DNA from 2 places in the Roseibium sp. QJM3NY_11 genome. Region 1 is predicted to be linked to the other one. Evidence: riboswitches for the same ligand, from Rfam matches in the RefSeq annotation. Region 1 holds a riboswitch; the other holds the start of a gene.
What was found. A riboswitch is a leader RNA that binds a small molecule or an ion and turns the genes downstream of it on or off. The one in region 1 is predicted to bind S-adenosylmethionine.

Region 1 (15,575 bases):
CGTTCAGCAGGCCCTCCGCGCGGATCAGGTCCGCGACCGCCCGGAACTTGTCCATCGGAAACCGGTGGTTGGCGGGCAGATCGGCGCAATAGGCCGGATGATGGACGATGGGCAGGGTCATTGGCGAGAATATAGGAGACCCGCGGCCCCGCGCCATCCTTTTCCGGTATCGCCTTTTCGGCCGGCGCGGGCGCCGGTGTATAGGGGGTATGCCGCAAAAAAGATTGACGTGAGCACCAAGCTGGACAAGAAGATCGGTCACTCACCAAAAGCCGGCCCGGTTGGAAGCCTCCAGTCTCATCCCAAGGACGCGGCCTTCATCGCCCGATCCCCGCACCAAATCGTCCACACGGCCCCGTCATGTCCCAGCGCCCTGCCATCACCGCCCCTGACAACCTGGCCTTCGCCGTCACACACCGGTCGGTCCTGGCCATTGCCGTTCCCATGACCCTTGCCTATCTGTCGACGCCCCTGCTGGGCGTCGTCGACATGGCGGTGATCGGCCGGCTGGGAGATGCGGCACTGCTCGGCGGGATCGCCCTTGGCGGGATCATCTTCGATCTCGTCTTCACCTCGTTCAATTTTCTGCGCTCCGGCACCACAGGGCTGACCGCGCAGGCAGTTGGTGGCCGCGACGAGGTGGCGATCAGGGCAGCGTTGATGCACGCATTGGTCATCGCCCTTGGCGGCGGGTTGCTTGTGATCGCCTGCCAGGTACCCCTTCTGCAAGCCGGTCTCTGGTTTCTGGGCGGCGGTCCGGAGGTTCAGTCGGCCACGACGCGGTATTTTGACGTGCGCGTTTACAGCGCGCCGTTTCTGCTGGCCAACTATGCGATCCTGGGCTGGTTCATCGGTCTTGGAAGAGCGGGCACCGGTCTTGCCCTGCAGCTCTTTTTGAACGGGCTCAACATCGTTCTCAGCATCGCGTTCGTGATCGTTCTGGACTGGAGCGTCGAAGGTGCCGCCCTGGCCACGGTGATCAGCGAGATCGCGGCCGCGCTTCTGGGCGGGATGCTCGTGCTGTACTGCGCCAGGGGAGGCTCCTGGCCAGGTCTGGCTGTCATCCTCGAGCGAAAACTGCTGCTGCGGTTGATGGTCCTCAACCGCGATATCATGATCCGGTCCTTTATCCTTCTCTACGCCTTTGCCTTTTTCATTGCCCGATCCGCGGACCAGAGCGACATCATGCTGGCATCGAACGCGCTGCTGGAGAAGTTCGTCATGGTGGCCGCCTTCTTTCTGGACGGCCTTGCGACCGCAGCGGAACAACTCGCAGGGCGGGCCGTGGGTGCACGCTATCGTCCGGCCTTCGACCGGACCTTGAAATTGACTGCGCTGTGGAGCTTTTCATTGGCCGGCATCCTCGCTGTTGCCTTCTGGATGTTCGGTCCGGCCGTGATCGCATTCATGACAACCGCGCCCGAAGTTCGCCACGAAGCGGAAACATATCTTGTCTGGGCGGCGCTCGCACCTCTTTGCGGTGTGCTTGCCTTCCAGATGGACGGCATCTTCATCGGGGCCACATGGTCATCGACCATGCGCAACATGATGCTGCTGTCACTCGCCATATACCTGGCGGCCTACTACAGCCTTTTTCCGGTCCTGGGCAACCACGGCCTCTGGCTTGCCTTCCTGTTGTTTTTCGGAATACGCGGTCTCACTCTGCTGGCCGCCTGTCCGCGGCGGACCGCCGAGACCTTCGCTTGACCGGCTATGCCGTTTCCGATGCCCAGGCCTCTACAGTGCTGTCGCGAGCCTCGCGCAGGGATGTCAGGCCGTGCGCATCCAGCTTCGCGCCCAGGCCGGTCAGGATCTCGCTGACGAGCGCCGGCCCCTTGAACACCAGAGCGGAGTAAAGCTGCACCAGATCCGCTCCCGCCGTGAACTTGGTCCAGGCCGTGTCCGCACTGTCGATACCCCCGACGCCTATGATCGGCAGGTCCGGCCCGGCCAGTTTCCGGGCTCTGGCAAGCACGATCGTCGATTTCCGGAACAGGGGCCGGCCTGACAGGCCACCGGCTTCAAATGTTTCACCGCCCGCGCCAAGCGCGTCCCGGCTGATGGTCGTGTTGGAGACGATCAGACCGTCGACATTTTTCAAAAGCACTTCCTCGACGATGTCCTTGAGATCCGCATCCGTCACATCGGGTGCGATCTTGAGAAGGACCGGCACGTGCCGTCCCTGGGTTTTAGCGCATGCGTCCCGCGCCTCGATGACCCCGCTCAGGAGTTCGGCCAGGGCTGAACGTGCCTGCAGGTCACGCAAGCCCGGCGTATTGGGCGAGGAAATATTCACGGTGAAATAGGAGGCGATGTCCGCAAATGCGTGAATGCCGGAAACATAATCGGCGTTGCGGTCGACGGCCTCCTTGTTGGCGCCCACGTTGATCCCGACGACGCCTTTGGCCCCCTTGCGCCGGTCCAGGCGCGCGCGCAGGGCCGCGAGGCCCTCACTGTTGAAACCGAACCGGTTGATGACGCCCTGATGGACGCTCAGCCGAAAGACGCGCGGCCGCGGATTTCCGGGTTGCGGCATCGGCGTGACGGAACCGATTTCCGTAAAGCCGAACCCCAGGTTCAGCAACGCGTCCGGAACTTCGCCGTCCTTGTCGAAACCGGCGGCCATGCCGAGCGGATTGGGAAAGTCCAGATCCCAGAGCCTGACGTTGAGACGAGGGTCCGAAACAGGGCGCCGGGCAGGCAGCACCCCGGATTTCAACGCCAGGATGGTCATCCGATGCGCCGTTTCCGCGTCCAGACAGTGCAGTCCCTTCAAAGCGGTCGCTTCGAGCCAGGCCAGTGTCATTGATCGAGCTCCGGGAAAGTGTGCGTGCCGTCGGGCGCAAGTGGCAGCTCCCGGACCCAGAGCGCCGCTGCGGGGGCAAGTTTACCGTAAAGGTGCGGAAACAGGGCACCGCCACGGGAGGGCTCCCACTTCAGCGCCTCCCCGAGACTTTCCGCGTCGAATGCCGCCAGCAGCAGGTCGGATTGTCCGGCAAAGTGTTTCGACGCGGTTTCGCGTGCCTGTTCGGCCGTGGAGAAGTGTATGAACCCATCCGCAAGATCGACCGGGGCACCCGGGAAAACTCCGTGATCGACAGCCGTCTGCCAAAGTGACCGCGGTACAATCTTGAATATCAATGTCATCTGCTCGTCCCGGTCCCTGCTGATCCTGATACTGACCCTGGCCGCGACGCCGCGCGCCGACCGGCCGGTGCGGACACTACTCATCAGGGACCGCAGGAACAAGCCTGCGGCTGTCCCAGGTCCGGCTTTGACAGCACTTTCGCCCCGGAAATCCTCCCTGCCGGGAGAGCCCGGCAGGCCGCCCGCAACGGGATCGGGCGCGCAGTCGGGGACAAGCGCAATTCGGCATGCGCCGGACACTCGGCATTTGCCTCCGGAGCGCTTATTATCCGGACATCCGGAAAATGCGAGTGACGCGGAAATGAAACTTCGGCCGCTCTTGGTCCCTGCCCTTGTTCTGACCGCCAGCGGCGGTCTGGTCGGCTGGCTGTTGCTTGCCGATCCTCCCGAACCGGTTCGGGACCAGACGCCTGCGCCGGCCGGCACACTGGCCGCATTGCCGGCGCAAGCCGATGGGAGCGGCGTTCGCGCGGGCGACACACCGGGCCCTGTCGGCGCTCCCCTGCCCGACGATATCCGCAATGTGTCGCCGGACGGCGTGTCGGCGCCCATTGTGGACGGCAGCCTGAAGCGCGTCGAACCGTCAAAACGCTATCAGGAACTCAAGGATCCGCCGGTCGAACCGATTCCCGACGGGCCGCTCGAACTGATGCGCGTACAGGTGCTGGACGGTGGCCGGATCCGCTCGGACCGTCTCACGGTCACACTCGCGCATATCAAGCCCCTGAAGGCGGACGAGACCTGCCTGTCCCGCCTGGGCGGCACCTGGCCCTGCGGCGCCCGCGCGCGAACATTCCTGCGCGGATTGGTGCGCCAGTTCAAGGTGACTTGCGACAAGATCGAGGAAACCGGTCCACAGCAGATCCTCGCCACGTGCAGCCGGGGCACATTCGACCTGGGAAGGCGTCTGGTCCGCTACGGCTGGGCGGATCCCGCCGAGACCGCACCGGCCGACATTGTGGAACTCGCCGCTATCGCCAGGGACAAGAAGATCGGCAAATGGCAGTCGGAATGGCTGACCGATCTGCCCGAGACCGCGTTGGACAGCGCGCCCGGCCCTCTCCCCGGACTTGAGGAACTGGGACCGGAGATCGTCGAGTGGAGCCTCAGAGCCGACCCGGCGGATTTCAGCGAGCAGCAACCGATCGGCGCCGGAACGGCTGTACCTGTCCGATAACCGGTGTTGCCCGGGCCGAGACGCAACGTCATTCGTATTACTACGGACGCTTTGTGCAGGAGGTTATTAGCCCTTTTTTACAATATTTGTGAAATTTCCTCCTGATCTTTCATCCGCCATGCGAGTTCGAGCACTATGAGCGCCCCTGCCCAGAAAACACCTGCCCAGTCCGCCAATGTATCCAAATATCTTCAGTTCATGACCGGTTCCGGTGGCAGCACGGCTTCTGCGCAAAAAGCCTGGAAAATGCTGGAATCCTCCCTTCCCGGCATTCTTGACCGCTTCTACGAAGACCTGCTTGCTCAAGATGAGCTTCGCCAGAAGATGGGCAAGCACGAAAAGAACCCTTCTTCCTTGAAGAACGCCCAAAGCAGCCATTGGAACTACATCTTCAACAATGACCCCGACCAGAAATTCGAGGATCAGGCTGCCCGTATCGGCCAGGCACACGTCCGTATCGGATTGAAGGCAGAATGGCTGATGACGGCCTTTGGCCGCTTGCTCAACGACACACTGCCGCAACTGGTCAGGAAAAACAGGTTTTCACAACGCGCATTGATCGAAGCCCTGCAAGCCGTTGTCACGCGTTTCTTCCTCGACATGATCCTGGCGCAACGGGCCTTCGAAGCCGAACAGCGCCGCCTGGAGCAGATCGGCGAGAGCAAATCCGCTGCCCTTGGCAACCTGCGGACAACTGCGGATACGATCTGCGGGCTGAACGAGCTAGTCCTGGCCATGGCTCTGCTTTCCCGCAACACCCGGGAGGCCAATGAAAATGGTCAGTCGATTTCCGCCGCTGCCGATGAGCTGGTGACATCAATCGGTCAGATTTCCGAAAACAGTGAAGGTGCCGCCCAAGAGGCTCAACAGACCAACACGGCCGCCAAAGACGGCATGTCGAGAATGTCCGCCGTGTCCCAGGCCATCGGGGACATATCGTCAACGTCCCGGGAAACCTCCCAGAGCCTCGCGGATCTCAGCGAAGCAGCTTCCCAGATCAGCGAATTTCTTTCTGTAATCCAGTCGATCGCCGATCAGACCAATCTGCTGGCACTCAATGCCACGATCGAGGCCGCGCGCGCAGGCGAGGCCGGCAAGGGCTTTGCCGTTGTGGCCTCGGAGGTCAAAACCCTTGCCTCGCAAACCGGCAAGGCAACCGAAGACATCGCACAGCGCATCGAGGCGCTGGCGTCCGGCATGGAGACCATCCAGAGCGCGATGAAGAGTTCCGAGGGAGCCATCAAGAATGGCGAAGAGGCAATCGGCTCCGCCAACGAGATCATGCGGTCAATCGACGGCATGGTCGGCGCGGTCTCGGAGAGGGTTTCCCAGATCACCGACATCCTGCATCAGCAAAAGGAGGCCAGCCACGAAATCGCCCGGAACGTGTCCAAGGTTGCCGCGTCCAACCAGAACACAGACAATCAGTTGCGGAACATGCAGCAAAGCCTGACGACCAGCAACGACCAGCTCAGTGAGGTTGCCGGGTCATTCCATGATGCCCAATCCGACAGGTCTGTGCTGGAAATGGCCCGGATCGACCATATGCTTTTCAAGAAACGGGTTGTGGACACAGTCACGGGTCACGACGAATGGTCGTCTTCGGAAATGCCGGATCATCTGGGTTGCCGTCTGGGCAAGTGGTATGATGGCATCAAGAACGCGAAGATCAGATCTCACCACACATTCAGGAACCTCGAAAAACCGCACAGGGCCGTGCACGATGCCGGGCATCGTGCTCTGAGCGCAGCGGAACAGGGGCATTCCACCGGCGCGTTCGAAGCGCTGGTCGATCTGGACAAGGCGAGTAAACAGGTTCTCAAGTGCCTGGAAGAACTGGGCGCCGCCATGGAGCATGACCTGAAGGGCGTCGAGGCAGCCACGTCACCAGACAGGCGCGCCGAAGCTTAGGCGGACCTCCAGACAGGCGGCCGCCAGCACGGTTGCCCGCGCCTTTGAAGGTCGCCCGGATCAGCGGCACGCAGCAGTGCCGCTGATCTGTTGGTTTCGGCTCAGGCGGCCAGTTCGCCTGCGAGAGCCTTGCGGATCATTTCGCGGGTTTCCGCGATGCCGTACAGCGCCACGAAGGAGCCGAAGCGGGGGCCTTTTTCCTGGCCGAGCAGGAGCTGGTAGAGAGCGGAGAACCAGGCCACCGACACGCCCGGACCGCCATCGGGACCTTTCTTCGAAGGGTCCTGATAGCGCTCGATCGCACGGGCCACATCCAGAACCGCGTCCTGGATGGCAGCTCCGTCCGCATCGGCCGGCAAGGAAGCCAGTTTCTCATCAAGTTGCTGAAGCGCGGTCCGCTCGACCTCGTCCGGCGCCCGGAACGATTTCTTCGGTTTGACGAAGTCGTCGAAATACCGGATCGCGTAGCCGACCAGCGCATCGAGTTCCGGATGCGTTGCCGCGGTCACGCCCGCCGCATAGCGCGAGATGAAGGCCCACAGCACATCCTTGTTGTCCGCGTTGGAGGCGGACACGAGGTTCAGCAGCATCGCGAAAGGCACCGGCATGTCGATCTTCGGAATATTGCCCGAATGAATATGCCAGGCCGGGTTCTGCAGCTTCTGTTCGACCGGCATCTGCTGGTATTTCTGGAGGAAGGTATAGTATTCGTCGACAGCCTTCGGAATGACGTCGAAATAGAGCTTCTTGGCCGTCTTCGGCTTCTGGTAGTTGTAGAGCGCGAGGCTTTCCGGCGAGGCATAGGTCAGCCACTCGTCGATGGACAGGCCATTGCCCTTGGACTTGGAGATCTTCTCGCCGTTTTCGTCCAGGAACAATTCATAGACGTAGTGTTCCGGAGCCTTGCCGCCCAGGATGTTGCAGATCTTGTCGTAGATCGGCGCGTTGGTCATGTGATCCTTGCCGAACATCTCGAAATCCACGTCGAGGGCTGCCCAGCGCATGCCGAAGTCCGGCTTCCACTGCAGCTTCACCTTGCCGCCGGTGACCGGAACCGTGATGTCCTCGCCGGTCTCGTCCTCGAAGGTGATCGTGCCGTCCTTGGCATTGACGTCCTTCATCGGCACGTAAAGCACGCGGCCCGACGTCGGCGAGAGCGGCAGGAACGGCGAATAGGTCGCCTGGCGTTCCGCCCCGAGCGTCGGCAGCATCACGTCCATGATCTTCCGGTATTTCTCGGTCGCCCTGAGCAGCACGTCGTCGAACTTGCCGGAGGCGTAATACTCGGTCGCGCTCGCGAACTCGTAGTCGAAGCCGAACGTGTCCAGGAACCGGCGCAACATGGCGTTGTTGTGGGCCGCAAAGCTGTCATAGTCACCGCCGAACGGGTTCGGCACCGCGCTCAGCGGCATCTGCAGATAAGGCTCCAGCGCCGCGCGGTCCGGCACGTTTTCCGGGATCTTGCGCATGCCGTCCATGTCGTCGGAAAAGCACAGCAGACGGGTCGGGACCTTGTCTTCGGTCAGCAGGCGGAACGCCGTGCGCACCATGGTCGTGCGCAACACCTCGCCGAAGGTGCCGATATGCGGCAGGCCGGACGGCCCGTAGCCGGTTTCGAACAGGACCGGTTTTTCTGATCCCCTGTTTTCGATCCGTTTGACCAGTTTTCGCGCTTCTTCGAACGGCCAGGCTTTCGATTTCCGGGCCGCCTCGACAAACTCTTGCGAAAGGTCAAGCGGAGGCAGGGATTGTTCGGTCATGTTCTCGTGTCGTTTCGTAGCAAAAGAGTGGGTGAAAGACAGGTCCGGCCGGTTTTGGGGTAACCGCGCCTTATGCTGCGGCGCGACACTAGATCAACCGTCTATTTTGTGCAATCTCATCTGCGGTGTCCTCAATACCGGCCGCTCCCCGTTTTCCAGCCGACAGTCGGTCTCATGTTGCCAGTCCGTGACTTGAAGCTTTGTCGCCGACCCTATAAACGGAGCATTCAATTCGCCTTTGAACAGGCGCCACTGGAGAATGAATAGTGTCTAGCAACGAGCCAATCAGCGTTCAGGAAGCCCTTATCTACGTGATGGTCATCGTTTCCGCGTCGGACAACGAGATGACCGACAAGGAACTGGCCACCATCGGCGACATGATCAAGATGCTGCCGATCTTCGACGGCTATGACGCCAGCCGGCTCATTCCGGCCGCGCAACGCTGCGGCGATATCCTGCAGGAAGACGACGGCCTGCGCCTGGTTCTGGAACTGGTCGGCGACGTGCTGCCGGCGAAGCTCTATGACACCGCTTACGCCCTGGCGGTGGAAGTGGCCGCGGCCGACCTGCATGTGGAAAAGGAAGAGCTGCGCATCCTGCAATTGCTGCGCGACCGGTTCACCCTCGACAAGCTGACCGTGGCGGCCATCGAACGCGGCGCCATCGCAAGGCACCGGACGGACTGAGGCGTCCCTCGGCCCGGCAGCTTGCCGCCCATACGGCCGTTCCGTGCCTCTTGAATGCACAATTGCGGAGATCGCTCAAATTGGAGCGATTTTGTTTTCCACTCGCTAAAACGCCGTGACCTAATACCCTAGGGGTAAGGGAGACTGGCGCTGCGTCACCGCCGCTCTCCCGGCAGGACGCAAGCAGGGTGGAACCGGATGTCAGTCAGTCGCACGTTCGAAAATGAGGCCAGTGTCCGCTACCCGCTGCGGCGTTACCGTCAGCGGGTCGGTTACGGGCGGCTCGATGCGCGCGGCATGCGCCGTGTCTACCGACGGGCCGAGCCGAAGCCGGTCAACTGGGGCCAGCGCATGATGATCGCCTTTGCCGGCTACCTGTGCGGGCTGGCCGCGGATTCGCTGGTGATGTTCGCCGAACACCATTTCCATCTGGCCAAGGACCGCGATCCGGATCTGTTCGCCCTTGTTCTGGGAACCGGTTTTGCCGGACACGCGATCTATCTGACCTTCGGCATTCTCGCGGTGACCCTGCTGACCGCCTTCAACCGGCGCAAATGGATCCTCTGGCTGCTGCTTGGCTTTGTCGGCGCCCTGTGGAGCATCTGACGGCGGCAGGCGCGCGGTCAATCGCAGTCAGTTGAGGCTGTGGATGGCGTCCGGCAGGTCCAGAGAGAAGGCCGGGATGACGACATCGAACCGGGATCCGTCGGGCCGCTCCATCGAATAGGCGCCGGCCATGATGCCGCTATCGGTCGAAAGCGGGCAGTGGGAGGAATATTCGTAGGTCTCGCCCGGCTCGATCACCGGCTGCTCGCCGACGACCCCTTCGCCGCTCACTTCCTCCTGGCGCCCCATCGCGTCGGTGATCTGCCAGAAGCGCGTCTTCAACTGGACCGGTTCGTCGCCGCCATTGTGGATTTCGACCATATAGGCCCAGATGAACTCGCGATCTTCCGGCCGTGATTCATCGTCCATGTAAAACGGCTCGACCGAAACCTCGATCCCTTCTGTGATGGCGCTGTAACTGCCGGACACGATTATTCCTTTTGCGTTCAGGCTCCGCCACCGCGCGGACGGATCGACGATATCGGGCGGAAAATTCACCGCCTCCTTCGCCGCGGGAGATACGTCCCGGATCCCGATGGGCCCTGGAGCCTTTCATTCAGGAGGCGCTTATAGGGCGAATGACACAAGCGTGAAAGAGGCTTGTGTGATCCGGCGCCGGATTTGCTTGTGATTTGCAGACGGATTTCGCATGTAGATGGCAGACTTCACATGAAAGACACGCCAACTGATGCTCGACGCACGCCTGCGGCCGCTGATCGACCCGCCGCTCAATCAGATGGGGCACCTTCTGGCCCGCGCCGGTGTCGGCCCGAACACCGTCACCCTGACCGGATTTGCTCTCGGCATGGGCGCGGCATTCGCGATTGCCACCGGATACGTGCTGACCGGCCTGTTCCTGATCGCCCTCAACCGGCTCGCCGACGGCCTGGACGGTGCGGTTGCCCGGGCCACCCGCAAGACCGACCTGGGCGGTTTTCTCGACATCACCCTGGATTTCTTCTTCTACGGCGCCATCCCGCTGGCCTTCGCGATCCTGGACCCGCAAGCCAATGCGCTTGCCGCCGCGGCCCTGCTGGCCAGCTTCTATGCCAACGGCTCCGCCTTTCTCGCCTTTGCGATCATGGCGGAGAAAAACAGCCTTGCGACCGCCACCCAGGGCCAGAAGTCGCTCTATTACCTGGGCGGTCTCGCCGAGGGCACGGAGACCATCGCCCTGTTCCTCCTGATGGCGCTTGTGCCCGGCTGGTTTCCCGTGCTGGCCTGGGGTTTTGCCGCGGTCTGCCTGGTCTCGGCCGGTGCACGGGTTCTGATCGGGGTCAGGGCGCTTCATCCGGATTGAGGTTTGTTGTTTTTCGGTATGGGGGTTTGGTCAAGACTACACAGCTGTTCCTTATTCAAGACCCCCACCCCTAACCCCTCCCCACAAGGAGGAGGGGAATCCCGCTGCGCCAAGGATCCCAACTACGCCGCACCGCAACCTGTCAACTTGGAAAAAGCCAAGGCGATCGGCTCGGAGCAAGTCCCCCTCCCCCTTGTGGGGAGGGGGTAGGGGTGGGGGGGCGCCCTGAGAAAAACCGCTCCAGCCACTCCCGGTTGACGTTGTCCGAGAAGCTGCCCGAATTCACTGTGCCTCACACCGCCGCCAGCGCCTTCTCGACATCTTCCAGAAGATCCTGCGGGTCCTCCAGGCCGACCGACAGGCGCAAAATGCCGTCGGTGATCCCGAGTTCGTCGCGGGCCTCCTCGCCGATGGACTGGTGGGTCGTGGTCGCCGGATGGGTGATCAGACTCTTGGCATCGCCCAGATTGTTGGAGATGCGGATCAGGTCCAGTGCATTGGTGAAGCGGAACGCCGCCTCCTTGCCGCCATCGACCTCAAGGGCGATCATCGTCGAACCGGCACGCATCTGGCGCTTGACGACCTCGGCCTGCGGGTGGTCCTCCCGGCCCGGGTAGATCAGCCGCGTGACCTTCGCTTGTCCAGCCAGGAAATCGGCGATCGTGCCCGCTGTTTCACTCTGGCGGGCAACGCGGACCGGCAGGGTTTCAAGTCCTTTCAGCAGCACCCAGGCGCTGAACGGGCTCATGTGCGGGCCGGTGTGCTTGATGAAGGGCATGACCTCGTCGACGATCCATTCCTCGTCGGAAAGAACCACGCCCCCCAGGCACCGGCCCTGACCGTCGATGTGCTTGGTGGCGGAATAGACCACCACGTCGGCGCCGAGCTGCAAGGGCGACTGGTAGAGCGGCGTGGCGAAGACATTGTCGACGATCAGCCGGGCGCCGGCTTCCTTCGCGATCGCGGCCACGGCGGCAATGTCGATCACTTCCAGCGTCGGGTTGGTCGGGCTTTCCAGGAACAGCGCCTTCGTGTTCGGGCGCACCGCGGCTTTCCACTGGTCGATGTCGGTGCCGTCAACCAAAGTGCTTTCGACACCGAAACGCGGTAGCAGCGTCTCGCATATATAGCGGCAGGAGCCGAACAGCGCCTTGGCGGCGATGACATGGTCGCCCGCCCTGACCGAGGCCATCAAAGCCAGGTTGACCGCGGCCATGCCGCTGGCGGTGCCGCGCGCGGCCTCGGCGCCTTCCAGCGCCTTGATGCGGTCCTCGAACATGGTCACGGTCGGGTTGGCATAGCGGGAATAGACATATCCCGGATCCTCGCCGTTGAAGCGCGCCTCCGCGGCTTCCGCGCTGTCATAGGTGAAGCCCTGCGTCAGATAGAGGGTCTCCGAGGTTTCACCAAAGGGCGAGCGCATGGTGCCGCCATGCACCAGGGTGGTCGCGGGACGCCAGCTCTTGTTTCCGGTCTTGGTGGTCTCAGTCATGTCACTCGTGCTCCAAACGCAAAAAACCCCAGCCTCAAGACCGGGGTTTGCACCTCCGGCCTATTTAGCAACTTGTTTAACGTGGCTGCAAGCCGGCCGGCCCAAATCACCACGAAGTGTGTTTTTCCTAAGGGATAATACGCCAGCGGTCAATCATCTTTGCCGAAAACACGTCAGGAGCCGCAATGCCTGTTGGCGCGGCGGGCCGCATCCGCTAAGCACGACGGGATGAATTGTTACGGGATATCTCGATGAATGTGACAGCGGATCAGGACCTCGGCGGCAGCACAACCCTTTCCGAGCAGGGCATCCTGCCGGAGCGGATCATCCGGGCCATGTTCGCCGCCGGTGAAATCTCGTCCGGGACGGCTCCTGTCGACGGGCAGATCCAGCCTGCCAGCCTCGACCTGCGCCTCGGGAGCAGCGCCTTCCGGGTGCGCGCCAGTTTTCTGCCCGGGCCCGACATCAGGGTCGCCGACCGGCTGGAACAGCTCAAGCTGCACACGATCGATCTGAGCGAGGGTGCCGTCCTGGAAACGGGCTGCGTCTATATCGTGCCGCTGCAGGAAGGTCTGGCGCTGGCCGCCGACATTTCGGCCACCGCCAATCCGAAGAGCTCCACGGGGCGGCTTGACGTGTTCACCCGGGTGATCACCGACAACGGCCTGGCCTTCGACACCATTCCGGCGGGCTATCGCGGCCCGCTCTATGCTGAAATCTCGCCCCTCACCTTCCCGATCCTGGTGCGCAACGGGTCGCGTCTCAGCCAGATCCGCTTCCGACGCGGCCAGTCGCTGATCCCGGACGCGGACCTGGAGGCCATCCACGCCTCCGAGACGCTCATGAGCGGCGGCAACGAGCGCATCGGCGGCGGTGTGCAATTGTCCATCGACCTGGAAGGCACCGGCCCCGAAAGCCTGATCGGCTACCGCGCCAAGCACCATTCCGGCCTGATCGATGTCGACAAGGTCGGGGCGCAGCATCCGCTCGATTTCTGGGAGCCCATCTACAGGCGCGAACGCGCGGAACTGATCCTCGACCCGAATGCGTTCTATATTCTGGTCAGCCAGGAAGCCGTGCATGTGCCGCCGACCTATGCTGCAGAAATGGTGCCGTTCGATCCGCTGGTGGGTGAATTCCGGGTGCATTACGCCGGTTTCTTCGATCCCGGTTTCGGCCATGCTGGCGCCGGCGGTGTCGGCTCGCGGGCGGTGCTGGAAGTGCGCTCCCACGACGTGCCCTTCATCGTCGAACACGGCCAGACCATCGGCCGTCTTGTCTATGAGCATATGGCAGAACGGCCCGAACGGCTCTACGGCGAGGGCATCGGCTCCAACTACCAGGGCCAGGCATTGAAGCTGTCCAAGCATTTCCGGTCTCCTGCCTGACAGCCCATGGCCTTCAAGACCATCACCCGCGACTACGAAGGCTTCCTGGAGGACCGCAAGTCCCGCTTCCTGGCGCATCTGGTGCCGGTCGACCTGTTTGACCGGCGGCTGGAGGAACTGCGCAAGCAGCACAAAAAAGCCAATCACATTGTCACGGCGCACCGGCGTCTTCTGGACGACGGCCGGGTGGAGGAAAGCGGCAAGGACGACGGCGAACCGGCAGGGACCTCGGGCATGCCGGTGCTGCGGGTGCTGCAGGGCGCGGAGCTGATCAATTGCGCCGTTCTGATCGTGCGCTATTTCGGCGGCACCAAACTGGGCGGCGGCGGCCTCGCCCGCGCCTATTCAGGCGCTGCCCAGGACGCCATCGGCCATGCGGAGCTGGTGATCTTCAGGAAGATCCTGCGCAAACAGGTGAGCGCCGGATTCGCGTCCGGCTCGGAGCTGGAACGGCGGGTCGAGGATCTCGGGCTGACGGTGATTTCCCGGGACTACACGGAAGACGGCGTCAGACTGACGGTCGAGGGGCCGGAGGACGCGGTGACGCAACTTTAGAGCAAGCGGCCGATCCTTCGAGACGGGCCTGCAGCCCTCCTCAGGATGAGGTGGAGGCAGTGGGTGGGCCTTCGAGACGGGCCTGCAGCCCTCCTCAGGATGAGGTGGAGGCAGTGGGTGGGCCTTCGAGACGGGCCTGCAGCCCTCCTCAGGATGAGGTGGAGGCAGTGGATGGGCCTTCGAGACGGGCCTGCAGCCCTCCTCGGGATGAGGTGGGGACAGTGGGTGGGCCCTTCGAGACGGGCCTTCAGCCCTCCTCGGGATGAGGTGGAGGCATTGGGTGGGCCTGCGAGACGGGCCTTCAGCCCTCCTCGGGATGAGGTGGAGGCATTGGGTGGGCCTTCGAGACGGGCCTTCAGCCCTCCTCAGGATGAGGTGGAGACAGTGGATGGGCCTTCGCAAAGGGCCTTCAGCCCTCCTCAAGACGAAGAAGAAGACCTGCCGATGTCAAGCCCATCAAGTACCCCGACCTCATCCTGAGGAAGCGCGCATGCGCTGTCTCGAAGGATCGGCCAGACGCTCCGCCCTATCAGACCTGCCCTTTGCCCGCGTCACTCCGCAACGCCTTTACCTCGTCCCTGAGCGCCCTGACCTCTTCCAGGATCAGACCGGTGTCGTCATGGATCGCCTGGCGGTTGGCGTCGGCCTCGGCGTCATGTTCTTCCTGCATGGCCGAAACGATGATCCCGATGAAGAGGTTCAGCACCGTGAACGCCGTGCACAGAATGAAAGGCACGAAGAACAGCCACGAATACGGATAGGCTTCCATGACCGGGCGCACGATGCCCATGGACCAGCTTTCCAGGGTCATGATCTGGAACAGGGTGTAGAGCGAAGCGCCGAGGTTGCCGAACCAGTCCGGGAAGGTCTCGCCGTACAGCTTGGTCGCCATGACCGCGAACACATAAAACACCAGAGCCATCAGAACGACGATCGAGCCCATGCCCGGGAGGGCGGAGATCAGCCCGCCGATGACCCGACGCAGGGACGGCACCACCGAAATCAGGCGCAGCACCCGCAGGATCCGCAAGGAGCGCAGGACGGACAGGTTGCCGGTCGCCGGCATCAGCGAAATCGCGACGATGGCAAAGTCGAACACGCTCCACGGGTCCCTGAAGAACCGGGGGCCATGGGCGAACAGCCGAAGGGTCAGCTCGATCACGAAGATGCCGAGGATGGTCCGGTCGATCAGCAACAGCAGCCCACCCATGCTGTTCATGACCGCAGGGCTCGTTTCCAGCCCGAGCGTGACCGCGTTCACCATGATGATGGCAATGATCGCGATTTCCCAGTTGCGCGATGTCACCAGCGCCCTGATCCTGTTTCGCATCCTGTCCACCTGCCGTTCCATTGTTGTTGCAAGGCACCTGCCGGCGCAGGCGGGAACATGGCTATTTTGATGCCGCAGTGCAAGATCGGTACGTGGGAAAAGCCGGGAACACGGATCCATGCCCGCTTGACAGCCCGCATGACTGGGCGCAGAAAGCTTGGCAGGCGATTTCGCGGGTGTAGCTCAATGGTAGAGCAGAAGCTTCCCAAGCTTAAGACGAGGG
Region 2 (15,575 bases), 380 kb from region 1:
CTGTGGCGGTTCCGTTGCGGTGCTCTTCCATCCGCCGGCCGAGATCATTGGTGACCCCGACATAGAGCGTACCGTTCATCCGGCTGGCAAGGATATAGACGAAGTAAGGCATCTGGCAGCTTACAATGCGTGTGCGCTCAAGCACAATTTATAGCTGAATGCGTGGATGTAAAACAGGGGGAGGCAAAACATGGTTGAGTTGATTTTCGTCTCCCCATGATGTCACCCCGGCCGACCGCAGGAAGAGCCGGGGCCTACTCGTTTCCAGAGCGGTGGGTATGGGCAGCGTAGTCACGACACAATCAGACCGGCTGCGGCAAGCTGCACCGCGAATGGGCCCCGGATCTCCGCTTCGCTGCGTCCGAAGTGACATAGGGTGAGCGCAGATCAAATTGCCTAAACCGCATTGCCTGCCTTGCTCGCGCCACGGTTCGGCTTAAAAGGGCCCGGTCTTTTCTTGAATTTAATCTCCGGCAGGCTATGGTCCGCGCCAAATGCGGGCAGAGCCGGCGAAAAAGGGTGAATAATGGACAGTGCGGTGCGCGTGGCGGACGAGAACTCCGGCGATGGCAGCCAATCGGCACGGGCGGCACGGGCGGCCCGGGCAGCCACGACCGCGGAGCTGAGCGTTATCCTGCCCAGTTTCAACGAGGCGGCCAACCTCCCGATCCTGATCGGTCTCCTGGACGAGGCCCTGGCCGGGATTGCCTGGGAGGCGATCGTCGTCGACGACAACTCCCCGGACGGCAGCACCGAAGTCGCCCGCACCATTGCCCAATCCGACGGACGTGTCCGCGTCATCCGCCGTATCGGCCGCCGTGGTCTTTCCGGCGCCTGCGTCGAGGGCATTCTGGCCTCCTCCGCGCCGTTCGTGGCGGTGATGGACGCCGATCTGCAGCATGACGAGACCCTGCTGCCGAAGATGCTGGCGGAACTGAGGGCCGGCGACGTGGATCTGGTGGTTGCCAGCCGCAAGGTCGACGGCGGCACGGTCGGCGAGGGGCTGTCCCGGATGCGCGCCTTCGGATCGAATATCGCCAACGGCCTTGCGCAGAAGCTTCTGAACGTCACTCTTCAGGATCCCATGAGCGGCTTTTTCATGGTCCGGCGCGACAAGGCCGAGGCGCTGGCGCCGAAACTGTCGCCGCAGGGCTTCAAGATCCTGCTCGACCTGGTGTCGAGTGCCGACGGCGCCTTGAAAATCAAGGAACTGCCTTTCACCTTCCGCGAGCGACAGCATGGCGAGAGCAAGCTCGATACGCTGGTGACACTCGACTATTTCGGCCTGCTTCTGGCGAAATACTTCGGCGACATCGTCTCCGTGCGTTTCCTCATGTTCGGGCTGGTCGGAGCAAGCGGTCTGGTGGTGCACCTGATCGCGCTGCGCATGTTCCTGCTCGGCGGCCTGGAGTTCAACATGGCCCAGACGGCGGCCTCGTTCGTCGCCATGACCTCGAATTTCTTCCTGAACAACCAGCTCACCTATCGTGACCGGCGCCTGACCGGCATGGGAGCGGTCGTTGGCTTGCTGACCTTCTACGCGGTCTGTTCGGTCGGCGTGCTGGCCAATGTCGGTGTCGCCAACCTGATCTATGCCGATCCGGCCTACTGGTGGATTGCCGGCACGGCGGGCGCGATCATGGGCGCCGTCTGGAACTACGCGGCAAGCTCGGCCCTCACCTGGCGGAAGTCCTAGGCCGGTGGGCGACGTGACGACCGCCCAGCGAGACGAACTGCCGTTCTTCCTGCGCCCGGCCAGACTGACCCTGCTGGTCGGACTGCTGACGGCGCTGAAGGTTTTTGTCGCCGCGAACAGTCATTTCGTCGAGGACGAGGCTTACTATCGGCTCTGGGGCCTGTCTCCGGCCCTGAGCTACTATGATCATCCGCCGATGATCGGCTGGTGGATCAGCGCCGGCCAGGCCCTGTTCGGCGATACGGTGTTTGCCGTGCGCGCGCTTGTGGTGGCCTCCGGCGTGATCGGGTCGCTGGCGCTCTGGCGCACGACATGCCTGCTGTTCGACCGACAGGCGGCCGGCTGGGCGGTGCTGTTCCTCAATGCAAGTCTTCTGGTCGGCATCGGCGGCATTCTGGCCACGCCCGACGCGCCTTCCGTGCTGTTCTGGGGGCTGAGCCTGTGGGCGCTCGCCGAGCTGTCAGCCTCGAAGAACGCCAACTGGTGGCTCGTCGTCGGACTGATGGCGGGGTTTGGCCTGCTTGCCAAATACTCCGTCCTGTTTCTGGGAGCCGGCATCGTCCTGTGGCTGCTGTGGGTGCCGCAGGCGCGCCGCTGGCTTCAATCCTGGCAGGTTTGGGCCGGCGGTCTGATCGCAGTGCTCTGCTTTTCTCCGGTGCTGTACTGGAACCACCTCCACGACTGGGTCAGCTTCAGCAAGCAGTTCGGCCGTGCGGGCGGCGGCGGCTTCACCGCCAGATACATCTTCGAGTTTCTGGGCGGTCTGATCGGCCTGCTGAACCCGCTGATCGCGGTGCTGGCCGTCGCTGGTGCCGTGCTGCTGGCAAAAGGGCTGAAGGCGCGCGACACGGCGGCCTCGCTTCTTGTCCTGACGGTGCTGCCGTTTCTTGTGTACCTGCTTTATCATTCGCTCCACGCCCGGGTTCAGGCCAACTGGCCGGCCCCCCTGTTTCCGGCCCTCGCGATGATGGCGGCGGTTTTCGTTGCCGGTCTGCAGCCCGGACAAAGGTTCTGGCAGGGGCTGGCCCGGGCCGGCGTCGTCCTCGGGCTTGCTATCGCCGTGCTGGTGCAAACCCATGCGGTCGCGCCGCTCACGGGCAGCCTGGCCCGCAAGGACCCGACCTTCCAGTTGCGCGGCTGGCCTGAAATCGGCCGGCAGGTGGCGGCAATCGCGGAGCGCGAGGGCGCCACCTTCGTCGCAACCACCAGCTACGGCCTCAACGGCCAGCTCGATTTTCTGCTGAAAGACACTGTGCCGGTGGCCCAGGTTACCGAGCGCATCCGCTACATCATGCAGGGAGACCCGGACCCGGTCCCGTTCGACGGGCCGGGGCTCTATGTTGCCGAAAAACGCCGCGACAATGCCGGTCAGCTGGAACAGGCCTTCGCCTTTGTCGAGAAACTCGCAGACCTGACACGCAAGGTCGATGATGTGCCGCTGGAAACCCTGGTGGTCTACAAGGTCCGGGACCGGATCGGACCGGTTTTCGAAGCGCTTCCGGGAAGATAAACCGGAAAAAGACACCGCTCACTGCCAACAACCGGCTTGCAAAGCTTCAGCGAATGCCGCAGGGATGTGACTGATTATTCAGTTGCTTGGTCTTTCATGAAGCGCATTACACTTGGAGCATTGGACTACGGCCTTGCCTTCGGGGTCGACCGCGCCCTGCGCGAGCTGGTCGAGCAGGGCCGGCTGAGCGCCCTGGGAGCGATGGTGGCAACGGACTTGTGGCCGCGCGAATTCCGTCCGCTTCAGGAAACGGCGCAAAAGGTCGGCAAGCGCGCGCTTTTCGGTGTGACAATTGCTTTCAGCGGCGACCGGGTCGTGCCTGTCAGTGCCCGCATGCAGGAAACCTATGGCGACCGCATGTTTACCCGCGAGCAATTGCAGCGGCGCGCGTGGTTGCGGCTGTTGCCGGACGAGCTCCTGTTTGAGGAAGCCGAGGCGCAGCTTGCCCGTTACAGCGTGCTGATGAAACGGCAACCCGATTTCGTGGCCGTGCGCGAGGGCATGCTGGCCCGCACCTCGCTGGCGCGTCTTGTGTTCAAGGCGATCGAGCGTGCCGATTACGCCGTGCCGCCGCTGGTGATTTCGCCGGTCAGGTCCGGCCTGAAAACCCTGCGTCTGGCCCGCCTTGCGGCGGCGCACGGGCTGAAGATGCTGGGCAAGGCCGATCCCTTGCCCGAAACCGACGATCCGGAAGAGTTGCACCGGCTTCTGCACAATCATTTCGACGGCATGAAAGAGCTGAGTTTTGTCGCCGCCATTCCCGGGCATGCGGACGACCGGCTGCGCCGCGACGAGCCGCGCAGGAAGGTGGCGATCCGCGAGTGCCAGTATGAGGTTCTTGCCAGCGACCGGTTCTTCCACACGCTGGAAAAGAAGGACGTGTTCCTGAATTGACGGGGCGTGCAGCCTGAATTCGGAAAATGGCGCTTGAGTAACAGGCGTGACACTGACACCTTGTCATCGCTGACAGGGCGGGAATGCCTGCCGGACAAACGAAAAAACGGTCCTGCGGGGAACAGGACCGTTTTTCGCGGAGGTCTGGAAGGGGGAGGGGCGACCCCGCTTCCATGTCCATCGATATAGGGCTATTTTGTTCGAATGCACGTGACGGGCATCACAGGAATTCGTTTGACCATGAAAATTCGCGGGCGTCGGAACTTCGTTGCAGGGGGAAAATGTGGCGGAAATTAAGGACTTTTTGAAAAACAGCTTTTCACTGGAAGGGCTTGATCCGGAACTCGCGGTGGGGCTGTCCCGTCTGGCGAGGCCCATGAAGATTGCCGCGGGAACGATCCTCTTTGAAAACGGCGACCCGGGCAACGGCTGTTACGCGGTGCTGGAAGGCTCGCTGAAGGTGGCGCTGCTGTCTGTGGACGGCGACGAACAATTGCTGGCCGTTCTCGGCCCGGGCGATCTGGTCGGCGAACTGGCGTTGCTCGACGGGCGGCCGCGTTCGGCGACGGTCAGCGCCCTGAAGGAGGCCCAGCTCGCCTTCATCGACAAGGCCGCCTTCCAGAGATTTTCCGACGAGCATCCGGCCGTCTACCGTCACATGCTGTCCATCGTCGGCAAACGCCTGCGTCATGCCAATGATGTCCTTGCGGCGCGCTCCTTCCTGCCTTTGCCCGGACGTGTCGCCCAGACGCTGCTGCAACTGGCCGAGACCTTCGGCAAACCGCTCGACGACGGCCGCCTGCTGATCCATTACAAGCTCAGCCAGGCGGACATCGCCAACATGGCCGGTGCTGCCCGCGAGAACGTCAGCCGTGTCCTCAACAATTGGAAGCGCGCCGGCACCATCAGCCGGATTTCCGGATATTACTGTCTGGAAGAGCTCGAGTTTCTGGAGCAGGCCTCGACGCTTTAGCGCACGCCTGTCGGCAGGGGCACCTGCTGGGTGCCCGCCAGGATCGAGGCCAGTGTCTCGGAATTCAGACTGTCCAGAAACGCTTCCGCCGCCCGCGCCATGGCCCCCTTCAGCGCGCAACGCGGCAGGAAGACACAATCGGCGGGTGCCGGTTTCAGGCAGGCGACGACGCCGAGATCCGGTTCGATCAGACGAACCACGTCTCCCAGCCGGATTTCCGCCGGCAGCCTGGCGAGCCGGATACCGCCGCCACGTCCGCGCGTGGTCTCCAGATAACCGGCCCTGGCCAGCAGCGCGACGATCTTCATGACATGGGACTTGGCGAGGCCGAGCTGCGTCGTCAGCTTGTCGACTGTCTGCGGCGCATCCGACTGGCCGGCCGCCATCAGTATTCTCAAGGCGAAATCGCTGGCCTGACTGAGGCGCATGGGAGGGTCTCATATAACATTCATCTGGAATGTTGATTTTAGCGTCAGGCTGTGTCATTTAAAAGATGCATTTAGAATGAATGTTTGGAGGCGGCGATGGAAGCCCGCGATACACAAGGCCATCGATACAAGTTGCAGGCGCACCGACCCGTCGGGACCGGCGATCGCCTGCAGCGCTACGAACAGGTGGACGAACAGGCGATCCGGGTGATGGTGCACACGTTTTACGGCTGCATCCGCAAGCACCCGCGCCTGGGCGGGATCTTCGAGCGCAGGCTGGAGGGACGCTGGGACGAGCACCTGCCGAAAATGGAAGCTTTCTGGCAATCGGTCCTGCTGAAAAACGGCGCCTACAAGGGAAGGCCGGTCCCGGCCCACCTGAAACAGAAAGAACTGGTCAGCGCCGATTATGGCGAGTGGCTGGGCGTTTTCCGTCCGGTTGTCCGCGAGCTGTTCGTTCCCGATCTTGGCGACGAGATCATTGCCGTGGCCGAACGCATTGCCCAGAGCCTGTGGCTGGCCACCTTCGGCACGCCCGGGGCCAATCCACCTGAGGAGCTGTGTTCGCATCAATCCGACGGGAGGGGGGCATGCTGATTGCAATCGTTCTCGCCGCGGAAGGGCTTGCCGTGGTGAGGTTCGTCGTGTCCTCGCTCATGCTGATGTCGATGTATCTCGACAGCCGGGGCATGCCGGAGCCGAAACGCGACCTTTCCGGGCAAACACTTGTCGGCAACGCCAAAGTCGCGTTTCTGGCGGGTTTGACCGCGCTCACGATCCTGACTGTCCTGGAAATTCAGGCAATCGCCTGATCACGACCCTCGCGGAGCAGATCAATGTCCAAATCCACGCTGCTGACCCGGGGCTTGCCGATCCTGCTGATCTGGGTCGCCGCGCCCCTCCCGCTCTGGATCGTGGCCGCGCTGATGCTGGCCTATTGATAAAGAAGACTTGTGATCCTGCCGCCTGCTTGTAGTCTTTCGAAGAGAATCAGAACAGGGGGCGGGCTTGACCGACGAACAACCACAAGGCGATCTGACCTTGCGCACGATGGCCATGCCGGCCGACACCAATGCGTCCGGAGATATTTTCGGCGGCTGGGTCCTGTCGCAGATGGATCTTGCGGGCGGCATTGCCTCCGGTCAGAGGGCCGAGGGCCGCGTGGTGACGATCGCGGTCGACAAGATGAAGTTCATCCGCCCGGTGCATGTCGGCGATGTCCTGTGCATCTACACGCATGTCGGCCGTGTCGGCAATTCGTCCATGGAAATCACCGTCGAGGCCTGGTCCCTGCGCCACCGCTACGGCCACCGCGAGAAGGTGACGGAAGCCATCTTCACCATGGTCGCGGTCGATGACAGCGGCAAGCCGCGCCCGGTGCCGCGCCGGGGGTGAGACGGATCGCGCAGCCTGAAGCCGGGAGTGCGGACCTCAGGATGACGTCGGCATTGAAGCCGATGCCGGTCTGATGGCAGGTCGGGGAAAACGGGTTTTCGAGTGCCGGCGCAGGATGTCGGCGAAGAGTTCCTCGTCGACGGCGCAGGTGCAGCCGTTCGCCCACAGCGTCAACAGGGTTTTCAGACGTTCATGGCGGGCCTGGGGGCCGAGCGGTGCCTTGTGGCGCGGCAGGCCGCCCAGAATACGCAGGGACTTGAACCGCGCGAGCACGCAGTCCTCGGCCGCGGTCTGCCAGATCGTGTCCGCCGCAAGCTGTGTGCCTGCCGGCGTCCTGTGCCCGATCAACTCCGCCGCGCGTCCGGCAATTGGGTCCTGAGACAAAAAATCCTCCATCGGTTGCCCGAGGAGGACTGGCGCATGAAAATCAACCGATTTGTTACCGGAAAGCCTCTGTTGAGGATCTGACCGGCCGCATCCCTGTTGCGGAAACCACCTTGCCCGGTTCGGCAGGTTGGCGAGGGCGCCAGCCCTTCTCTTGATGAGGGCGCGCTTATGCCATGTCCGAACCGCCTTGGCAAGATCGCCGGTGCATGGCACATCTTCCTGAAACGAACACCTCTGGAGCCCGCAAACTTGGACAGATCCGCCTCGCATCAGAGCCTGCCGATGGTTCCGGTCCTGCTCGCCTTTTGCGCCTGTTTCGTCGATGTGATCTGCATCCTCGGCCTGTTCCACACCTTCACGGCCTTCATCACGGGGACACTCGTGGTCCTGTGCACCGAAGTCTTTCACAAGGCAGAGAACGCGTCATTGAAGCTGTTTGTGCTGGCGATGTTCTTCGCCGCCACGCTCTTCTGGTTCACGGCCGTGTCGCGGCTGGTCAGGACTGGAAGGGTCACGGTAAGGCACCTCTTCGCAGTGGAGGCCGCGCTTGTCGGCGCGTTCATGCTGGTGGCCGGCCTGGGGGACCCCGGGGCCTCCGGGCCGCTCTCCGCGGTGACGCTTGTCGCCGTCGGCCTGTCGACGGTGGCCATGGCCTTGCAGAACGTCACCATGCTGACCATCCTCAATCACCATGTCCCGACCACCATGATGACCGGAAATTCGCTGAAGCTGGTGCTCGGCATCGCGGACTATTTCCAGCATGCCGATACGAGGGCCGACAGCCGGTCCAGGATCGTCCAGCAGGCCCTGGTCCTGGCCGCCTTCGCGGCGGGCGGCCTGCTGGCAAGCCTGTTGATGAAGCTCATCGGGTTCTGGGCCCTGTCGGTTCCGGTCGCCGTGCTGCTGTTTCTGGCCACCGCGCACCCGGCGGGACAGGACCAGCCGGCCTGACCGGACTTCCGGTCGACATCAGGTCCCGGGGTGCGAGATGTTCCTACAGCCGCCGGTCATAGTCGATGCGTCCGTCCACCAGATGAATGCGCCGCTCCATTCGCGCGGCCAGATCCAGGTCGTGGGTGACGGCGACCACCGTGGTCTGTTCGGTCTCGACGATCTTTTGCAGGCTCTGGAAGACCTGTTCCGTGGACGCCGAATCCAGGCTGCCGGTCGGTTCGTCGGCGAGGATCAGGTCGGGCGCGTTGGCCAGGGAGCGGGCCACGGCGACGCGCTGGCGCTGACCGCCCGAGAGCTGCTCCGGCCGGCGGTGCAGGAAGTCCTTCAGGCCAAGCTCGGCCAGCAGGTCCGTGGCATGGTCGAGCTGCGCCTTTGGCGACAGCTTCCCGAGCCGCTGCATGGGGATCATCACGTTGTCGAGGGCGGTAAACTCCGGCAGAAGGAAGTGGAACTGGAAGACGAACCCGAGTTTTTCAAGGCGCAGGTGCGCAAGCTCGGCGGAAGACAGGTTATCGGTCCTCTGACCTTCGATCAGAACCTCGCCCCCGGTCGGCCGGTCAAGCAGGCCGAGCAGATAGAGCAGCGATGATTTTCCGGACCCCGATGGACCGGTGATCGCCACGAATTCCGCTTCGCCGATTTCGAAATCGACATCTTCCACCAGGGTGACCGGCACCACGGCGGGCAGGATACGGGTGAGCTTCCGCGCTTCCAGAAGCGGTGCTTTCACGCGTCCGGGGGCGGGCGGGCCGCTCATGTTGCCCCCCGGATGATGTCGACGGGATTGAGCCGGGCGGCCTTGCGTGCCGGAATGAAGCCGGCAACGGCGGAGGAAAACAGAGCCAGCAGGCAGGCGATGACGTAGTGCAGAGCGGAAAAGTGGATTGGCAGATGGGTCATTTCCACGTCGGTGGTGAACTCGAACCTGACGGTGGCAAGGTAGCTCGACAGCGCGAACCCGAGACCGGATCCGGCAATGGCCCCCAGCACGCCGATGACAAGGCCTTCCAGCACGAAGATCCGCTGGATGTCGCCTTCCGGAAACCCGAGCGACTTCAGGATGGCGATGTCCCGGGCCTTTTCGTGAACGATCGTGGAGACGATGTTGAAGATGCCGAACCCGGCGACCACGAGGATGGCGCCGACCACCGTGTACATGATCACGTTGCGTACGACGAAGGCCTCCATCAACCCTTCGTTGGCCTCCTCCCAGGACACGGCCTTGTAGCCAAGCTGGCGTTCGGCCCGTGCGGCGACGGCCCTGGCGTCCTGGATGTTTTTCAGGCGGATGGAAATGGAATTGATGATGTCGGGCTTTTCAAGAAGGATCTGGACTGCCTTCAGCGGCGCATAGGCAATGCCCTCGTCGCTTGTCGTGATCCCGGTATGAAACATGCCGACGATCTTGAAGCGCCTGGCGACACCGTTCGCGGAGGTCAGCGTGACCGTGTCTCCGATATCCGCGCCCAGCCGCTGTGCGGCCTTGTCCCCGATCACAAGGCCGTTCGCGGTTGCTTCCAGGTCCTCGAACGACCCCGAACGCATGTCCTCCCTGATCTTCGAGACGTCAAGTTCGCGCCGCGGCACCACACCGATCAGGGTCAGGCCGATGTCCTGTCCGCTGTAACGCAGCACGGCCTGGCCGCTCAACCGCTGTGCCATGGTGCCGCTGACCCAGTCGCGCAGCGAGGTTAGTGCCTCGGTCGGATTTCGGATGCCGCGCAGGTCTTCCTTCGGCCTCAGTCCATGAAATACCACCGCGTCATAGATCCGGCTGGCCGGTTGGGTCTCGGGAAAGCGCCGTTCGTCCAGGATCTCGACATTCGGGATGGCTTCGATGAGCGTTGACATGAAATCCCGCTGCGATCCTTCCATCAGGCTGGCCATGGCGACGGAAAAGCCGACCCCGAGCGCAACGCCGAGTGTGGAAACCACCGTCTGCCGCAGGCGGGTGCGCACATGCGTGGCCGCGATCCGGAGCAGCAGCATCATGACCTGTTGCCGTCCAGGGGCCTGACGATGTCGCCGTCGCCGAGGGCCGGATTGAACGGTACGACCACACGGTTGTTGTCACCCACGCCCTCCAGCACTTCGACGGACCGGGTGCCGCGAATGCCGGTCTTCAGCGTGACCACCGAGATCCGGTTGCCCTCGCCGACGATCTGGACACTGGACCCGTCGAACGCCGCCAGAGGCAGCAGCACGGCGCTGTTCTTTTCTTCCGTGACGATATTGATTTCCGCGGTCATGCCGATGCGCAGCGGCGTGTCTTCGGGCAGATCGAGATAGACACGATAGTTCTTCAGCACCGGATCGCCCTTGGGCGTGATCCGGGCGACGACCGCCGTCAGGTCCCGGTCCGGAAACGCATCCGCCCTGATGAGCGCCGTCTGACCGCTGGCGACCTTCGGAATGTCCTCCTCGTTGACCTCCGCCACCAGTTGAAGCGGCGCGGGCTGACCGATCCAGAACAGGATCTCTCCAGGTTCCGCGACCTCTCCGACAGAACCGTCCTGACGCAGGACCATTCCGTCCATCGGGGCGACGATGCGATAGTCGCGCAGGCGTTCGGTCTGGGCGGCGATCAGGGCGTTGACGCGGATCAGCTCGCTCTGCGCCTTGTCGTAGACCTGTTGGCTGACCACCCGCCGCTCAAGCAACTGCAGGGCGCGCTCCCTGTCGGACCGGGCAAGCGCCTGGCGGGCTTCCAGTTCGGCCAGGGTGGCCCTGGCATCACCGCTGTCAAGTTCGGCCAGTTCGTCCCCCTGGCTGACCTCCATGCCTTCGCAGCCACACAGGGTGACGATCCGCTTGCGGATGACGCTGGTCACCTTGGCCCAGCGGACCGGTTCGACCACCGCGGTCGCATAGACGATTTCCGCGGCCCGGCCCGTGACGGGCGTGGCGATCTCGACCTGGGAGGGGCGCTCGCTCCACCAGAGCCAGCCGGCAACGGCGGCGGCCACCAGCACGATCAGGGACAGGGGTTTCATAAAACGCATGGCATACCTTCAAGAGAGCTGCCGGAGCATACCCTCTTGAAGGCGACGCGTCAGGATCTGGATCAAATTCCAGGCGTGTCAGAGATCGGAAACCCGGACCACCAGTTTGCCGCTGTTGGTTCCCTCAAACAGCTTGTCGAGCACGGCAGGAGCGTTTTCCAGACCGTCCTCGATGTCGAGACGGTATTTCAGTTTGCCCTGCATCATCAACTTGCCGAGTTCCTGAAAGATCGCGGGAAAGCTTGCATAGTGGTCCGGCATCGCGAACCCCTTGATGGTCAGTCGCTTGCGGACGATGGCGGTCATGTCCGGCACGTCCTCGACCGGGCCGCCGTTGTAGACGGAGATGAACCCGCAGAAGACCATGCGGCCGAAGGGGGCCATGTTGCGCAGCGCGGCCTTGAACGGCTTGCCGCCGACATTCTCGAAATGCAGGTTGATGCCGTCCGGCGCGAAGGCCTTCAGGCCCTTGTCGAGGTCGTCCGTGCGGTAGTTGAGCGCGGCGTCGAAACCGAGTTCCTTCGTCAGCCAGTCGCATTTTTCCTGGGTGCCGGCAATTCCGATGACCCGCAGACCGAGGCTCTTGCCGATCTGGCCGACAAGGGAACCGACGGACCCGGCGGCGCCGGTGATGCACAGGGTTTCGCCGGCAGCGGCCCGACCTTCGGTGACCAGACCGTGATAGGCGGTTGCGCCGGGCAGGCCGAGCACGCCGATGTAATCCTCGATCTTTGCCAGCTTCGGCACGACCGTCAACTGGCCGGGCATAACGTCAAGGTACCGCGTCCAGCCGGTCATGCCGGTCACCCAGTCGCCGGGCTTGCAGGCGTCCGTCCTGCTTTCCTCGACCACGCCGACGCCGAGCGAGCGCATGGTCTCGCCGAGCTGAACCGGCGGAATATAGCTGTCCGTGCTCGGCGAGACCCAGCCGCGCATGGCCGGGTCGAGCGAAACATAGACGACCCGGACCCGGGCCTTGCCGTCCTGCAGCGGACCGAGATCTTCGTCGACTTTGGTGAAGTGGTCCGGCCCGAGCCGGCCTTCCGGACGTGCGGTCAGAGTGAAACGTTCATTGTGCATGGTAAGGCCTTTTCGCGGGCGGGTCGTGCCGGCGCGTTCAGTAATGCGGGGGTTTTTCGATCTGGTGGCCGGGCTGGGAATTTTCCATCAGCTCTTCGACCTGATCGGTCATGTTTGCCATGGCCCGGGTCATCCTGTCGATCTGCCGGGCCTGTTTGAACACCACCGTGTTGAGTTCCTCGATGGTGTTGACGGCATGGGCGAGGTCGACTTCGAGCTTTTCCAGCCGGGCTTCGTGCCGGGCTTCGTGATCGTCTGCCATGGAACTTCCTGAAACTGCTGCGGATAGGTTGATCGGAGGTGCCGGCAGGTATAGGCGCGTTGCCGCGAAAGCACAATTCCGCTCATCGCGCCGGTGGAAAGGACCTGAAAGCAACGCTCTTTGGTATGACTGCCGGCCTTGCCCGGATAAGCTCCCGGAACCAGATGACTTGGAGATCGCGACATGTCTGCCTTGAACGCCTTTGAAATCGCCCGCAAGTGGCCGGCGCAGTATCCCGACCGGATCCAGCTCTATTCCCTGCCGACGCCGAACGGTGTCAAGGTCTCCGCGATGCTGGAGGAAACCGGCCTGCCCTATGAAGCCCACAAGGTGGATTTCGCAACGGGCGACCAGAGGAGCCCGGAATTTCTGTCGCTCAATCCCAACAACAAGATCCCGGCGATGATCGATCCTGACGGGCCGGGCGGCAAGCCGCTGCCTTTGTGGGAATCCGGCGCCATGCTGATCTATCTGGGTGAGAAATCCGGACGGCTGTTGCCGGCTGACCCGGCCCGCAAGGCCGAAACGATGCAATGGTTGATGTGGCAGATGGGCGGTCTCGGGCCGATGGCCGGCCAGCTCGGCTTCTTTCACAAGTTCGCGGGCCGTGACTATGAGGACCGCCGCCCGTTCGAGCGCTACCGCGACGAGGTCAAACGGCTGATCGGGGTTCTGGACCGGCACCTGGACGACCGGGATTTCATCATCGGCCCCGACTATACCATCGCCGACATTGCCTGCTGGCCGTGGCTCCGCAATCTCGGCGGCTTTTATGAGGCGGGCGAAGTCCTTGGCCTGCCGGATTTCAGGAACGTGATGCGCTGGCTGGACACGTGCCTGAGCCGCGCGGCCAGCGAACGGGCGGTCAATATTCCACCCAGGGATTGAGCGGTAGCGGGCCCGGAGAGGAAACCGGCTGCGGGCCTTGCTGCCCTGACCAACGGAGGCCGGTGGTTCGATTTGTGAGACCGTGAGGGAACCTGGGGCGGGGCCTGGGCGTTCACTGAGGCTTGCACCAGTGGCGGCCAGACGGACAACGCTATCGGTCTCCTGAATTCAGTCCCCAGAATGCAGCCTCACGAATGTGGTGCATTTGAATTTTGGATACGGCAAGATCCGGATGGCCCTGCCTGTTTTGATGGGCACGACGTTGGCCGGCAAGCACTTGTAACTTCTTTGGAGCACTATCATGCGTATGCGACTGGGGTGCCGGCTGACTTTCGATCTTCCCGCACCGACACCAATGATCTTGTTGCTCAACGTCCATTATTCGCGCGCGAGCGATCTGGAACGGCCGGACCTTCTGGTAACCGACCCACCGGTCGCAATCGAGGCCTATCGTGACAGTTTCGGCAACTGGTGCAGCAGGGTGGTCGCGCCCGCCGGCCTGATGACGATCTCGACCGACGGGGTGATCAGGGATGACGGGCGTCCCGACCCGGCCGATCAATCTGCCGAGCAAATTCCGGTGGAGCTGCTGCCGGCAGAAGCCCTGGCCTATCTGCTCCCGAGCCGGTACTGCGAGACCGATGTCCTTTCGGACTTCGCCTGGGCGCAATTCAACCATGAGCCCCAGGGTTGGCCGCGTGTTCAGGCGGTCTGCGATTTCGTGCACGAAAAAATCCGTTTCGGGTACGAACATTCGCGCCCGACCCGGACGGCCGTGGAGGCGCTGAATGAAGGCGTGGGTGTCTGCAGGGACTACACCCATCTGGCAATTACCCTGTGCCGGTGCCTCAATATCCCTGCACGCTACTGTACGGGATATGTCAGCGATATCGGTCAGCCCATGCCGCATTCGGCCATGGATTTCGCCGCCTGGATGGAGGTCTATCTCGGCGGCAGATGGTGGGTTTTCGATCCGCGCAACAACGACACCCGGTTTGGCCGTGTCCTTATTGCCCAGGGCCGGGACGCCGCCGACGTGCCCCTGACCCACAGTTTCGGCCGCCACGAACTGAAAGGGTTCGAAGTGTGGATTGACGAAGTCGGGGAGGCCGATGAGCCCTCCGCCAGACTGCAACAGGCGCTCTGAACGAACCTGCCTGTGTCCCGGCGGCGGGAGGGCTTCAGGACCGGAGTGAAGCAGCGCGGATCTGGTTTCTCCGCGCCGCTTTCAGGGCCTCGCCAAGCTGGAGAAAAACGGTCTTTCGGGCCGACCCGGGGCGCCAGGCCAGTGCGATCCGGCGCGGGCAGGCGCGGGGCAGGGGGGTCAGCTTGATCGTGCCTTCCGGGACGATGCCCGCATCGATCGCCAATTCGGGAAGAAGGGTGATGCCCAGCCCCTCCGATACCATGGAAATCAGGGTCGTCAGGCTGGTCGCCGAAAAACTCTCGTCCTGCTCCAGATGTCGGTTCGGCAACGCCTTCAGGGCATGGCGCTGCAAGCAATGGCCCTTTTCCAGCAGCATCAGCCGGCTGCTGGTCTCCAGCACGTCCTCGCCGAGAACGGGAGCCGGGGCATTGCCGGGTGTTGCCAGCATATAGCCGTCCTCGAACAGGGGAGCGATCTCCAACGACCCGGTCTCGAACGGCAGGGCGATCAGGATCAGGTCCAGCCTGCCCTGGCCCAGTCCCTCGATCAGGCTTTCGGTGAGCTCCTCGCGCAGGAACAGCTTCAGTTTGGGGAAACGGGTCCGGACGAGCGGCAGCGCGGCGGGAATGAGATAGGGGCCGACCGTCGGTATCGACCCGAAGCGCAGCTCGCCTTCACCCGGGTTGCGGTGTGCCTTGGCGAGCGTTTCGATCGCTGCCGCTTCCACAAGAACCGACCGCGCGCGCCTGGCAACGTCTTCGCCGAGAGCCGTCAGCATGACGCTCTGACGGGTGCGTTCGAAAAGCTGCGCGCCGAGCCGGTCCTCGAGTTCCTTGATGCCTGCGCTCAAGGTCGGTTGCGTTACCGAACACCGCTCGGCCGCGCGCGAGAAATTGAGCGTGTCGGAGAGCGTGACGAGGAACCGCAGCTGACGCAGAGTGATCATTATTGAAAATCTC

Region 2: another riboswitch for S-adenosylmethionine. It lies ahead of AC0VX3_RS23245 (hypothetical protein); the one in region 1 lies ahead of AC0VX3_RS21555 (O-succinylhomoserine sulfhydrylase).

The regions. Positions count from the first base shown of each region.
Region 1 is NZ_CM149660.1:4,690,695-4,706,269, forward strand. It holds gene AC0VX3_RS21500 (histone deacetylase family protein) at 1-121, opposite strand, end outside; gene AC0VX3_RS21505 (MATE family efflux transporter) at 361-1,707, shown strand; gene AC0VX3_RS21510 (quinone-dependent dihydroorotate dehydrogenase) at 1,712-2,806, opposite strand; gene AC0VX3_RS21515 (DUF952 domain-containing protein) at 2,803-3,147, opposite strand; gene AC0VX3_RS21520 (thermonuclease family protein) at 3,449-4,324, shown strand; gene AC0VX3_RS21525 (methyl-accepting chemotaxis protein) at 4,460-6,235, shown strand; gene AC0VX3_RS21530 (lysine--tRNA ligase) at 6,337-7,995, opposite strand; gene AC0VX3_RS21535 (tellurite resistance TerB family protein) at 8,310-8,681, shown strand; gene AC0VX3_RS21540 (hypothetical protein) at 8,880-9,287, shown strand; gene apaG (Co2+/Mg2+ efflux protein ApaG) at 9,315-9,656, opposite strand; gene AC0VX3_RS21550 (CDP-alcohol phosphatidyltransferase family protein) at 9,976-10,587, shown strand; gene AC0VX3_RS21555 (O-succinylhomoserine sulfhydrylase) at 10,880-12,079, opposite strand; SAM riboswitch at 12,123-12,202, opposite strand; gene AC0VX3_RS21560 (2'-deoxycytidine 5'-triphosphate deaminase) at 12,331-13,467, shown strand; gene AC0VX3_RS21565 (IMPACT family protein) at 13,474-14,022, shown strand; gene AC0VX3_RS21570 (ion transporter) at 14,552-15,352, opposite strand; tRNA gene AC0VX3_RS21575 (tRNA-Gly) at 15,525-15,575, shown strand, end outside.
Region 2 is NZ_CM149660.1:5,066,243-5,081,817, reverse strand. It holds gene AC0VX3_RS23290 (GIY-YIG nuclease family protein) at 1-112, opposite strand, end outside; gene AC0VX3_RS23285 (glycosyltransferase) at 527-1,696, shown strand; gene AC0VX3_RS23280 (ArnT family glycosyltransferase) at 1,710-3,206, shown strand; gene AC0VX3_RS23275 (ChbG/HpnK family deacetylase) at 3,303-4,100, shown strand; gene AC0VX3_RS23270 (Crp/Fnr family transcriptional regulator) at 4,384-5,073, shown strand; gene AC0VX3_RS23265 (RrF2 family transcriptional regulator) at 5,070-5,501, opposite strand; gene AC0VX3_RS23260 (group III truncated hemoglobin) at 5,598-6,098, shown strand; gene AC0VX3_RS23255 (hypothetical protein) at 6,092-6,313, shown strand; gene AC0VX3_RS23250 (acyl-CoA thioesterase) at 6,552-6,896, shown strand; gene AC0VX3_RS23245 (hypothetical protein) at 6,933-7,280, opposite strand; SAM-I-IV-variant riboswitch at 7,322-7,446, opposite strand; gene AC0VX3_RS23240 (YoaK family protein) at 7,533-8,234, shown strand; gene AC0VX3_RS23235 (ABC transporter ATP-binding protein) at 8,278-8,994, opposite strand; gene AC0VX3_RS23230 (ABC transporter permease) at 8,991-10,229, opposite strand; gene AC0VX3_RS23225 (efflux RND transporter periplasmic adaptor subunit) at 10,226-11,239, opposite strand; gene AC0VX3_RS23220 (NADP-dependent oxidoreductase) at 11,318-12,319, opposite strand; gene AC0VX3_RS23215 (SlyX family protein) at 12,357-12,581, opposite strand; gene AC0VX3_RS23210 (glutathione S-transferase N-terminal domain-containing protein) at 12,765-13,469, shown strand; gene AC0VX3_RS23205 (transglutaminase-like domain-containing protein) at 13,771-14,616, shown strand; gene AC0VX3_RS23200 (hydrogen peroxide-inducible genes activator) at 14,651-15,562, opposite strand.